One region of the Clostridium saccharobutylicum DSM 13864 genome, then DNA from elsewhere that is predicted to be linked to it. Evidence: predicted binding sites of a transcription regulator. Region 1 holds the regulator's gene; the other holds the start of a gene.

Region 1 (5,200 bases):
AGTACTGCTTTAGCTCTCGCAAGCAACTCTCTAACCGAAAATGGTTTTGTGATATAATCATCTGCCCCAAGTTCTAATCCTAATATTTTATCCAGTTCTTCACCCTTTGCTGTTAACATGATTATAGAGGTTTTCTGCATATTCTTATCTCTTTTAATTTCTTTACATACTTCAAATCCATCTATTCCTGGCAACATTAAATCTAACAAAAGCAAACTTGGATTTTCACTTTTTGCCATTTTTAATGCATCTATTCCATTATTAGCTGTAATCACTTCATATCCAGCATTAAGCAAATTAAATTTTAATAACTCAACTATGTGTTCCTCATCATCAACTATTAGTATTTTCTCATTAGCCACATTGCTTCCCCCTTAGCGTAAAATAATAAAAGAAAACATTCTTCCATATGCTCCTTCTGATTTTCTATATGAATGTAACTTTATATCATCACTACAATACGTACATAAATCTATACTATTTATATTATGTTCTTCTACACCTGCTCTTTTTAAATCAGATATTATGCAAATTTCCAAATTAAGATTCCTACCATTAAACATATTATTTTCTTCTATGTTATTTTTCTTTTGGATAAATTTTTCTTTCAATTCCTCAGATACTTCATAACAACATTTTCTTATGTGTGGTCCTATATATGCAATAATATCTTTCCCATCAGTATTAAATCTTTCTTTCATTTTTTCAATGGTTTTAAATGTAATTGATTCAAAAGTTCCTCTCCAACCACTATGAATTGCGGCAGCTGCACCATTTGCTTGATCGAATAATATAACTGGTACACAATCAGCAGTAAATACTCCAATAATAACGTTCTTTTCATTTGTTATTATTGCATCCCCTTCCTCATTTTTAATATTATCTATATTTGATTTATACTCCAATACCTTATCACTATGAATTTGTTTAAGATATATCACATCATCTACATTAAATTCTTTTTGTAAAGAGTTTATTTCATTTATCCCTTCTTCTGTATTTCTATTAAAACTCCTATTCATTTCAGCATTTGTAAATACAACTTCAAAATTATTACAATCTATCACAGTGAAATCTTTTTGTCTATCTAATGATTCTAATTTTAATTTTTTCATTATATATCCTCCCAAATTTATTATAAAAGTATTATTAATATTTTTATAATAAAATAATACAATTTTTAATCTAAATAAATATGAACTTAATACTTCAAGTAAATTTATCCTGCTATATTAATATTAACATTCTCTTGACGATTTAGCACTTTTCTTAACCAAAGTTTAACTTATATCTAACATTTTTTAGACATAAATATAAATACATACTCTAAAGTTTAAATTTAAAAGGATATTGAATTAGAATTTTCAATATCCTTTTATACTATGTTATAAGATTTTTTATCTCTTCCAGGAAAGTATTTATATCTTTAAATTGTCTATACACTGATGCAAATCTTACATAAGATATTTCGTCTACTTCCTTTAATCTAATCATAACCATTTCGCCTATATCCTTTGATGGAATTTCTGTAAGCATACTATTTGATATTGTTTTCTCAATATCATATGCCATATCTTCAATCTGTTTTCTTGATACAGGCCTTTTTTGGCACGCAATAATTAATCCATTAATTATTTTTTCCTTATTAAAATTTTCTCTAGTCAAATCTTTTTTAATTACCAAAATAGGAAAATCCTCTATTTTTTCATAAGTAGTATATCGTTTAGAGCATTTTAAGCATTCTCGTCTTCTTCTAATTGTAGTATTATCATCTGTTGATCTAGAATCAACAACTTTGCTTTCTTCAAACCCACAAAATGGACATTTCATTCTATTGATCACCTCTTTGCTTTCGTATATCATATAATCTAATAACATTATACATATATTTTTAAAATCTGGCTATATATTGTTCTCATTCCCTTCATCTTTTGTTTTCACCAAGATAACATCTGTTCCAATCTTAATTATGTCCTCCCACAAAATTTCCTTTTCCTCTTCTTTTCCGAACCAAGATTTTATTTCTCCCGGTAAAATTAATGATAGTATTTTATTTTTGTCACAATCTATTTTAAAATCTTTTATAAAACCAATTTTAGAGCCTGTCAAAATATCTATTACTTCCATGTTTCTCATAGCGTTAAGTGAATGCAATTCAAGTTCCATATTTATCCCTCCCATAATACTAACTAACATTATTATATGATTACAAACAAAATTTAATTACCAGCTATATTCCGTAAATAAAAAAACTGATATTTTAAAATACCAGTTCTTTTACTCATATTATTTTTATACATGTTTTCTCATATGCTTTAAAGCAGTTTTTTCTAATCTTGAAACTTGTGCTTGTGATATACCTATTTCATCTGCAACTTCCATTTGAGTTCTTCCACTAAAGAATCTTAAATTTAAAATTAATTTTTCTCTATCTGTAAGTTTTTTCATTGCCTCTTTTATTGAAATGTTTTCAAGCCAACTTTCATCTGTATCCTTTGAATCACTAATCTGATCCATAACATATATTGCATCGCCTCCATCATGGTAGATTGGCTCATATAATGATACTGGATCTTGTATTGCATCTAATGCAAATACTACATCTTCCCTTGGTAATTCGAGTTCGTGTGCAATTTGCGAAACAGTGGGTTCTTTATTATTATCCTTTATAAATTTTTCTCTCATTATCAAAGCTTTATAAGCAATATCTCTAAGCGATCTGCTTACTCTAATAGAATTATTATCTCTTAAATATCTTCTAATCTCTCCAATTATCATTGGAACTGCATAAGTTGAAAATTTAACATTTTGTGATAAATCAAAATTATCTATAGATTTCATCAACCCAATACAACCAACTTGAAATAAATCATCAATATTTTCTCCTCTATTATTAAAACGTTGAATAACACTAAGTACTAATCTTAAATTCCCCTTTATAAAAGTTTCTCTTGCGCTTTTATCTCCTGACTTCATTTGTAGAAGAAGTTGTTTTTTTTCTTTTTCTTTAAGTATAGGAAGTTTTGAAGTATTAACGCCACATATTTCTACTTTGTTAATTATCACAAGTATCAACCCCTTCGAAAGTAATAATCCATTGCATTAAACATTATTTCCGATAGGCAATACTTTTATACTTAAAGACAACCTAAATCATTCTACTTATTTCTTTTTTTAGTCTTTTAATTATTTTTTTCTCCAATCTAGATATATAAGATTGCGATATTCCAAGCATGTCTGCTACCTCTTTTTGGGTTTTCTCTCTCGTTCCATTTAATCCAAATCGAAGTCTAACTATTTCTTTTTCTCTCTCATTCAAACTTTTTAATGCCATGAGCAATAACTGTTTATCAACTTCATCTTCTATCAAATTATATACTGTATCATTTTCAGTACCCAATATATCTGATAATAGTAACTCATTTCCATCCCAATCAATATTTAAAGGTTCATAAAATGAAATTTCAGCTTTTATTTTACTGTTTCTTCTTAAATACATCAATATTTCATTTTCTATACATCTGGATGCATAGGTTGCAAGCTTAATTTTCTTTTCTGGGTTAAATGTATTTACGGCTTTAATTAAACCTATAGTACCAACTGATATAAGATCTTCTACATATACTCCCGTATTTTCAAATTTTCTAGCTATATACACTACTAATCTTAAATTTCTTTCTATCAGTATACTTCTAATTGTTTCATCTCCATTATTTAATTTGTTTACTAATTCTTCTTCCTCATCTTTTGATAATGGTGGTGGTAGCGCATCATTTCCTCCAACATAATATAGCTTTCTTCTAAATATTTTAAATTTACATAGTAACCTATTGAAAAATAGAATCAGTTTTTCCATAAATATCCCCCTCTATACTATGCCTCTTGGCAATAGCGCATTAAACTCATTTTCTCCGCTCATTTTTTCTTTACACGGACATATTATTGCGTCTATTAATCCATAAGCAAAATTTTTATTCTCAATTTTTATATTATTAACTCTTATCCCTTTTAAATTACCTCCATATCCTATTGAATTATATGGTATAGAATATGTATTTTTGCCTTCAAATCCTATATCACTTATTATATTTTCTTCAATAAGAATACATGGAAGATTTGTAATTGGTTCTCTAAGTTCATTCCCTGTATCTAAAAAACCATTTAAACAATATTTCTTATCACCGATAATAAATTGTACATTAAAATTATAATTACTAACAAAAATTCTCTCCCTTACATAATCAGCAATTCTAGTATAGATAATATATATGCTCATTGTGCCTATCATAATATACTTAATTGAATACTTCTGTATTTCAAATGTATTCCCTAATATATATATATTTTGCTTTAGTGAAAATAAAAAACATATACCACTAAGCATAAATGTCACTCCTAAAAATACTCCTAATAACTTAATCATATTTATTAAGTTTGTTTTTCCATATGCTATTCGTAACATTATGCAAGCTATCAATATTTCAAAAGGTATAATTCTAAAAAAGTAAAGCCCTGGAACAATTACTACTACTGTGTACATTCCTCCAATAAAACTAGAAGTAATTAATAAAATTAATTTACTTTTATGTTTTATAACTCTCATAGTTAAAGTTAACAAAAATAAATTTACGATGAAATTTTCTAAAATTAAAACATCCACATAAATTATCATGTTAAATCCCCCTATCTGTTTAAACTTTATTATAGACTTATTTCTCTTAAAAATTTGTCGCAATCACATGGATTAAACTTATTTTTTAATTTTCTTTTTTTTCATATATTTACATTTTAATTAACTTTATTCCATTCAAAACTAATTTAATATTAAAAATATTTTTTATTAGATATCTTTGATAAAGTGAATAAAAAAAGATGCGGTTAATTTACCACATCTTTTCTTATGTTATTCTAATGTTTTTTTTGCCTTCTTAAAAAAACCGGTATGTCTAAATCATCTGATTCGTAGCTATTTGAATTTGTTTCTGGTTCCTTTTGCTCAACAGTAGCTGCTACTTCTTGTTTTATAACTTCTTGTACCTGTGTTTTTTTAACTTCTTCTAAGGTTGAACCACCACTAGCATTTTCACTTTCAAATCCCGTTGCTATTACTGTAATTCTTATTTCTTCAGTAAGTGTTTCATCAATTACTGCTCCTACAATTATGTTTGCATCTGGATCAACAGCTTCACGAACAACATCT
Region 2 (5,200 bases), 1.4 Mb from region 1:
TCTACAATATCTTATGTGGAAATTAATACCCATATAGCTTATATTAGTATTTCTATATGCATAATTAATTATATCCATTACTGTTTGTTCATCTGGTGAATCATCTACTTCAATATAGCTTATATGTCCACCATTGCAAAGTTTGTGATATGGTGCTTCAATATCTATTTTATCTTTAATTGATATTGCATATCCTACTGGAACATGATAACTATTTGTATAATAATCTTTATCTGTTACACCTTTAATTATTCCAAATATCTTTTTATCTTGCTTTATAAACTTTCCTGAAAGACCTTCTGCTGGAGTGGCATAACAACTCCAATTTAACCTAGTTTCTTCTGTTAATCTATCACAATATTGTCTTATATGCTCAATTACTTTTATTCCTAATTCTCTAGCATTATCATCTTCACCTTGATGTTTACCTACTAGAGCTACTAAAGTTTCTGCAAGTCCTATAAATCCAATTCCCCATGTACCTTGTTTCAATATTGGTTCAATAGAATCATCTGGGCCTAATCCTTCTGATCCCTTCATTAATCCTTGACCAGCTACAAATGGTAAATCCTTAACCTTTAGATTCTTTAATACTCCATATCTATGCATTAATGATTCCTTTGATAAATTTAATCTTGCATCTAATATTTCAAAGAATTTATCTATACTTCCTTTTGCTTGTAACCCTATTCTTGGAAGATTTATAGTAGTTGGCGCTATATTCCCCCTACCTTTACATCCTGGCTCTCCATTTATATTCTTCATAAGGTAAGTTCTACAACCCATAGTTGCTGGAACATATCCTTTATCATAATATTCTTTATTAAAATCTGCATCTATATTCATAAATGTTGGATTCATTCTCTTAGCAGCAACTCTACATGCTAATTTATATAAATAGAAATACGGATCATCCTCTTCTCTATTAACTCCACTCTTAACTCTGAAAATTATGTTTGGGAAAATTGGTTGTTCTCCCTTTCCTAATCCCTTTTCATATTCTATTAAAAATACTTCACATACCAATGCTGCATCTGCACTAGTAGGTAAACCTATATTAATTGAACTAAATGGTACTTGAGAACCAGCTCTAGAATGCATTGTGTTAAGATTATATACAACGCCTTGCATTGCTTGTCGAACTTTGTCTCTTACTTTTCTTTCAAGTATAGATTCTATTTTTTCTCTTGGAATATCTAACTCTTCTAATTCTCTTCTGATTTCTTCTCTTGTAGGTTCTACAAATATACCCATGTCATTATCAAAATCAGGATGTGATTGACCACCAAACATATCATTTTGAGTTGATTGTAATAAAATACATGATAACTCAGCAGCTGTTTCTATTCTCTTAGGAGCATTAATTGTTCCATATCCAGTGTTAAATCCACCTTCTAGCATTTCTCTAGTTGGAATATGAAGACAATTTACAGTTAAATTATAACTGTCCAAATCATGATAATATAAATCTCCTGTTTCATGAGCTTTAGCTAAATTTTTAGGCATTATAGCTAATGTATTCCACTTATTTGATTCCGAAGCTATTCTTAGTAACTTTGAACTAAAATTGTTACCTACATTTGCATTATCTCTATCTGTTTCAACACCAATTTGGCGAATTGCTCTCATTAAATCTGATTTTATCTCTCTAACTTTTGTTCTTTCTTTTCTATATGAAGAATAAGCTATTGCTATATCTTTATACCCTTCTTCTCTTAATGCTTTTTCAACAAAATTTTGTATTTGTTCTACAGTTATAGTCTTTTTATATTCTGATTCAATATAAGTAATTACAGTTTGAACCGTATCTAGAACTTCGCTTTCTTTTAAAATCAAACCGATTTCATTCCCTGAGCCCTTAATAGCTTGAGTTATTTTATCGGCATTAAATTCGACCTCTCTGCCGTCCCTTTTTACAACATATAGCATAATTATTCCCTCCATGGCACAATATATAGTATCCTTAGTACTGTACTATTATACTGTATAAGGTATTCATTAGCAATGTCTTTTATTTTTTATTTTTTAGGCATTATATTTTAATTCTTATCAATTATATCTATCTAGCTTTCGATTTGATTATTTTTTGCAGTTATTACATAGTTGACTTATTACAAACTATTCTTATTATTGTCTTTTCCTACACTTATAGCACCTAATGGTACCATAATCCAAATTAATTTTTTATAATTATATATAATAATTAACAAAAACTAATTTAAAATTGTGTCATACACAATATATAGGTTTTATCTTCCAATCAAATTTACTATATATTGTGTTTCTTAATTTATTACAATAATTAATGCTAATTTAATTATATCACCATTGATAACAATATCAGTAGTGATATAATTAAAATATGTTAATGTGCTTTAGGAGGAATTAAGATGGAGAAAATTGCATTAATAACAGATAGTGCTTGTGATATAAGTGCTGATATTGCAAAGGAAAATAATATTAAAATACTACCTTTCAAAATTATTTTTTCCAATAAAGAATATGACGATGGTATTGATATAACTCCAAATATGCTTTATGAGTTACTAAAAAAAGAAATTCCTACAACATCGTTACCTAGTGTTGATAGATTTACTAATGCATTAAATGAAGCAAAAAATGTTGGATATACTCATGCAATTATAATAACTATATCAAGTGGTCTTTCAGGAGCTTATAACGCAGCAAGATTAGCAGCTGAAAATGTTTCTGGAATACAAACTTTCGTGTTTGATTCTATGACATTAACTATGTCTCAGGGTGCAATAGTACTTGAAACTGCAAATTTAATTAAAGAAGGTAAACCTTTTAAAGAAATTATAGATATATTACCTACGCTCAAAAATAAAATAGATGTATTTTTCACAATAGATACATTAGAATATCTAAAAAAAGGCGGTAGAATAGGTAAAGTTGCTGGAACTATAGCTGATGCACTCAATCTTAAACCTATTATAACTGTAGGTAATGATGGAATATATCACACAGTTTGCAAAATAAGAGGAATTAAACAATCAATATCTAGATTAGCTACTTTGTTAAAACCTTATTTAGAAAATAACAAATGTAAAGTCTGGGTATTAGATGGCAATGCTCCTGATAAAGCTGAAATGTTATATGATTCAATTAAAGACCTTCCTAATTTAGTGGAATGTACCCTTGGAGGAATGATTGGCCCTGCACTTGGTGTTCATACCGGCCCTGGTCTTGTTGGATTCATTGTAGAAAATATAGATTAATTTATTAAAAACACATAAAAATCACCTAACTAAAAAATTATATTTTTAGTTAGGTGATTTTTATGTATATTTTTTTTATTTTGGTTAATCATATATTTAAGAAAGTTTTAGTTTTTTAATGCAATAAACAAAGTAAAACCTCATTTTGTTTGATTTAAGGAGGCTTAATTTTATGAAAGGTTTTGTTTTAGATTCAACGTACAAAGAAAGTATTATTATTGATATGAATGATACTATTTCTATCACTTCTTCTCACAATTTGCCCAATAATCCAGTTTCTCATTATTCAACAGATTTAAATCAAATTACTTCTAATTATATAGCCCATCATAATAAAAACGACAAGTTTAACACATATAACATAATTGACTATTTATAGTAAAATGTATAAAATTATTTTGTAACGTGCTGGGGGAGCTATATGCTGAGATTTGATAATTCATAAACCCTTTAAACCTGATCTAGTTAATTCTAGCGTAGGGAAAGCAACCTTATAAGAATTTACATTTCTATTTATATAGGTTGGTAGTCTCTAAACCAAAGTATAAAACTAATATTTAAATTTATTATATGAAGATTAGTTATAATGACTTTGTTAATTCCTCTTCCATAAGCGTCACGAAGGAGGTTTTTTTTATGCAAATTTTTAATGATTGGTACAAACAATTTTCTACTCTTTTCCAAAACTTTTCACAAAACATTCAAGCTATAATTGCAAGTCCATTATCCATTACAACTTTAATTGGTTGTGTAATATTACTCATAATATTAGTTAAAGTTAAAAAAATCAACTTTACTCCTCAACTTATTGCTAGAATTGGCATAGCTTTGGCTTTAGCTACAATACTGAAAATGCTCAGATTATATCATTTTCCACAAGGTGGTAGTATTACATTAGGTAGCATGGTTCCAATATTACTTATAGCATTTATGTACGGACCAAGAGTAGGATTTCTAACAGGATTTCTTTACGGAATAATAACACTTATTATGGATCCATACATTCTGCATCCAGTTCAAGTTTTATTTGATTATCCATTACCCTTTATGGCATTAGGTATAGCAGGATGCTTTAATAATAAAAAATGGCTTGGGGTTACCTTAGCTGTTTTTGTTAGATTTTTGTGTCATTTTATTTCTGGAGTTGCTTTCTTTGGTTCACTTGCACCCGCTGGAATGTCTCCTGCTTTATATTCATTAATAATTAATGGACCTATGCTAGGAATAGAATACATTATATGCTTAGTAATCATATCTATTCTTCCTATTGAAAGAATAATACACGCATCTTCACTTAATACCATGAGTTAGTGTACAAATTTATTTAATATAACAATATTATATAAAAATAATAAAGAGAAAATATACATAATAAAAAATCATATATTAATGTATATTTTCTCTTATTCTTATGTTTTATTTCTCGACAGATATTGCATCTACTGGACAGCTTTCTGCTGCTTCTTGCACTTCACCTTCTACATTTTCTGGTGCTTCATCAACTATAAAGCCAGCCTTTCCGTCATCCTCCATATCAAAGCATTCTGGACATATAGATGGACATAGTCCACATGCTATACAAGTATCTTTATCTACTTTTGCTTTCATTAATCTCTACATCCTTTCAAATCAAAATTACATAGTGTATTATTTCCTAAATAATCCGAAAGTATGTATACTCTAATACTATAAAGAACTCGAAATTTAAATTTAGGTGGTTTCTCCCCGAAAGTAAGGATATTCTTTTGCTTGTGGTTACTACAAAATATATACATGAAAAAGAGTGCAATATCAACATTAAGAACTTTTATATATAAACTTCGTAAAAATAAAAAAGCTTCATTATTTAATTTCTGTAACTTTAAATAATGAAACCTTTTATATTATATGATGCTTTTTATTTACTTGGTAATTAAGCTTTAATACAATCCTTCAAATATTAATGAATATAACGCATTTTC

Evidence for each region. Region 1 encodes NrdR, which represses ribonucleotide reductase genes. Its sites were predicted from a motif close to CACNANATNTNGTG; they were not measured.
Region 2: CLSA_RS00430 (anaerobic ribonucleoside triphosphate reductase) is a predicted target of NrdR. The motif match lies at 1,947-1,960, and genes of this name have one in related genera.

What each region holds. Positions count from the first base shown of each region.
Region 1 covers NC_022571.1:1,515,820-1,521,019, reverse strand. Annotated here, with positions in the region: gene CLSA_RS06580 (response regulator transcription factor) at 1-362, opposite strand, end outside; gene pgeF (peptidoglycan editing factor PgeF) at 375-1,115, opposite strand; gene nrdR (transcriptional regulator NrdR) at 1,381-1,830, opposite strand; gene CLSA_RS06565 (YlmC/YmxH family sporulation protein) at 1,903-2,166, opposite strand; gene sigG (RNA polymerase sporulation sigma factor SigG) at 2,293-3,066, opposite strand; gene sigE (RNA polymerase sporulation sigma factor SigE) at 3,149-3,856, opposite strand; gene CLSA_RS06550 (sigma-E processing peptidase SpoIIGA) at 3,869-4,672, opposite strand; gene ftsZ (cell division protein FtsZ) at 4,909-5,200, opposite strand, start outside.
Region 2 covers NC_022571.1:97,582-102,781, reverse strand. Annotated here, with positions in the region: gene CLSA_RS00430 (anaerobic ribonucleoside triphosphate reductase) at 1-1,929, opposite strand, end outside; gene CLSA_RS00425 (DegV family protein) at 2,391-3,239, shown strand; gene CLSA_RS00420 (hypothetical protein) at 3,412-3,618, shown strand; TPP riboswitch at 3,640-3,740, shown strand; gene thiT (energy-coupled thiamine transporter ThiT) at 3,876-4,550, shown strand; gene CLSA_RS00410 (ferredoxin) at 4,656-4,847, opposite strand; gene CLSA_RS00405 (Mrp/NBP35 family ATP-binding protein) at 5,159-5,200, opposite strand, start outside.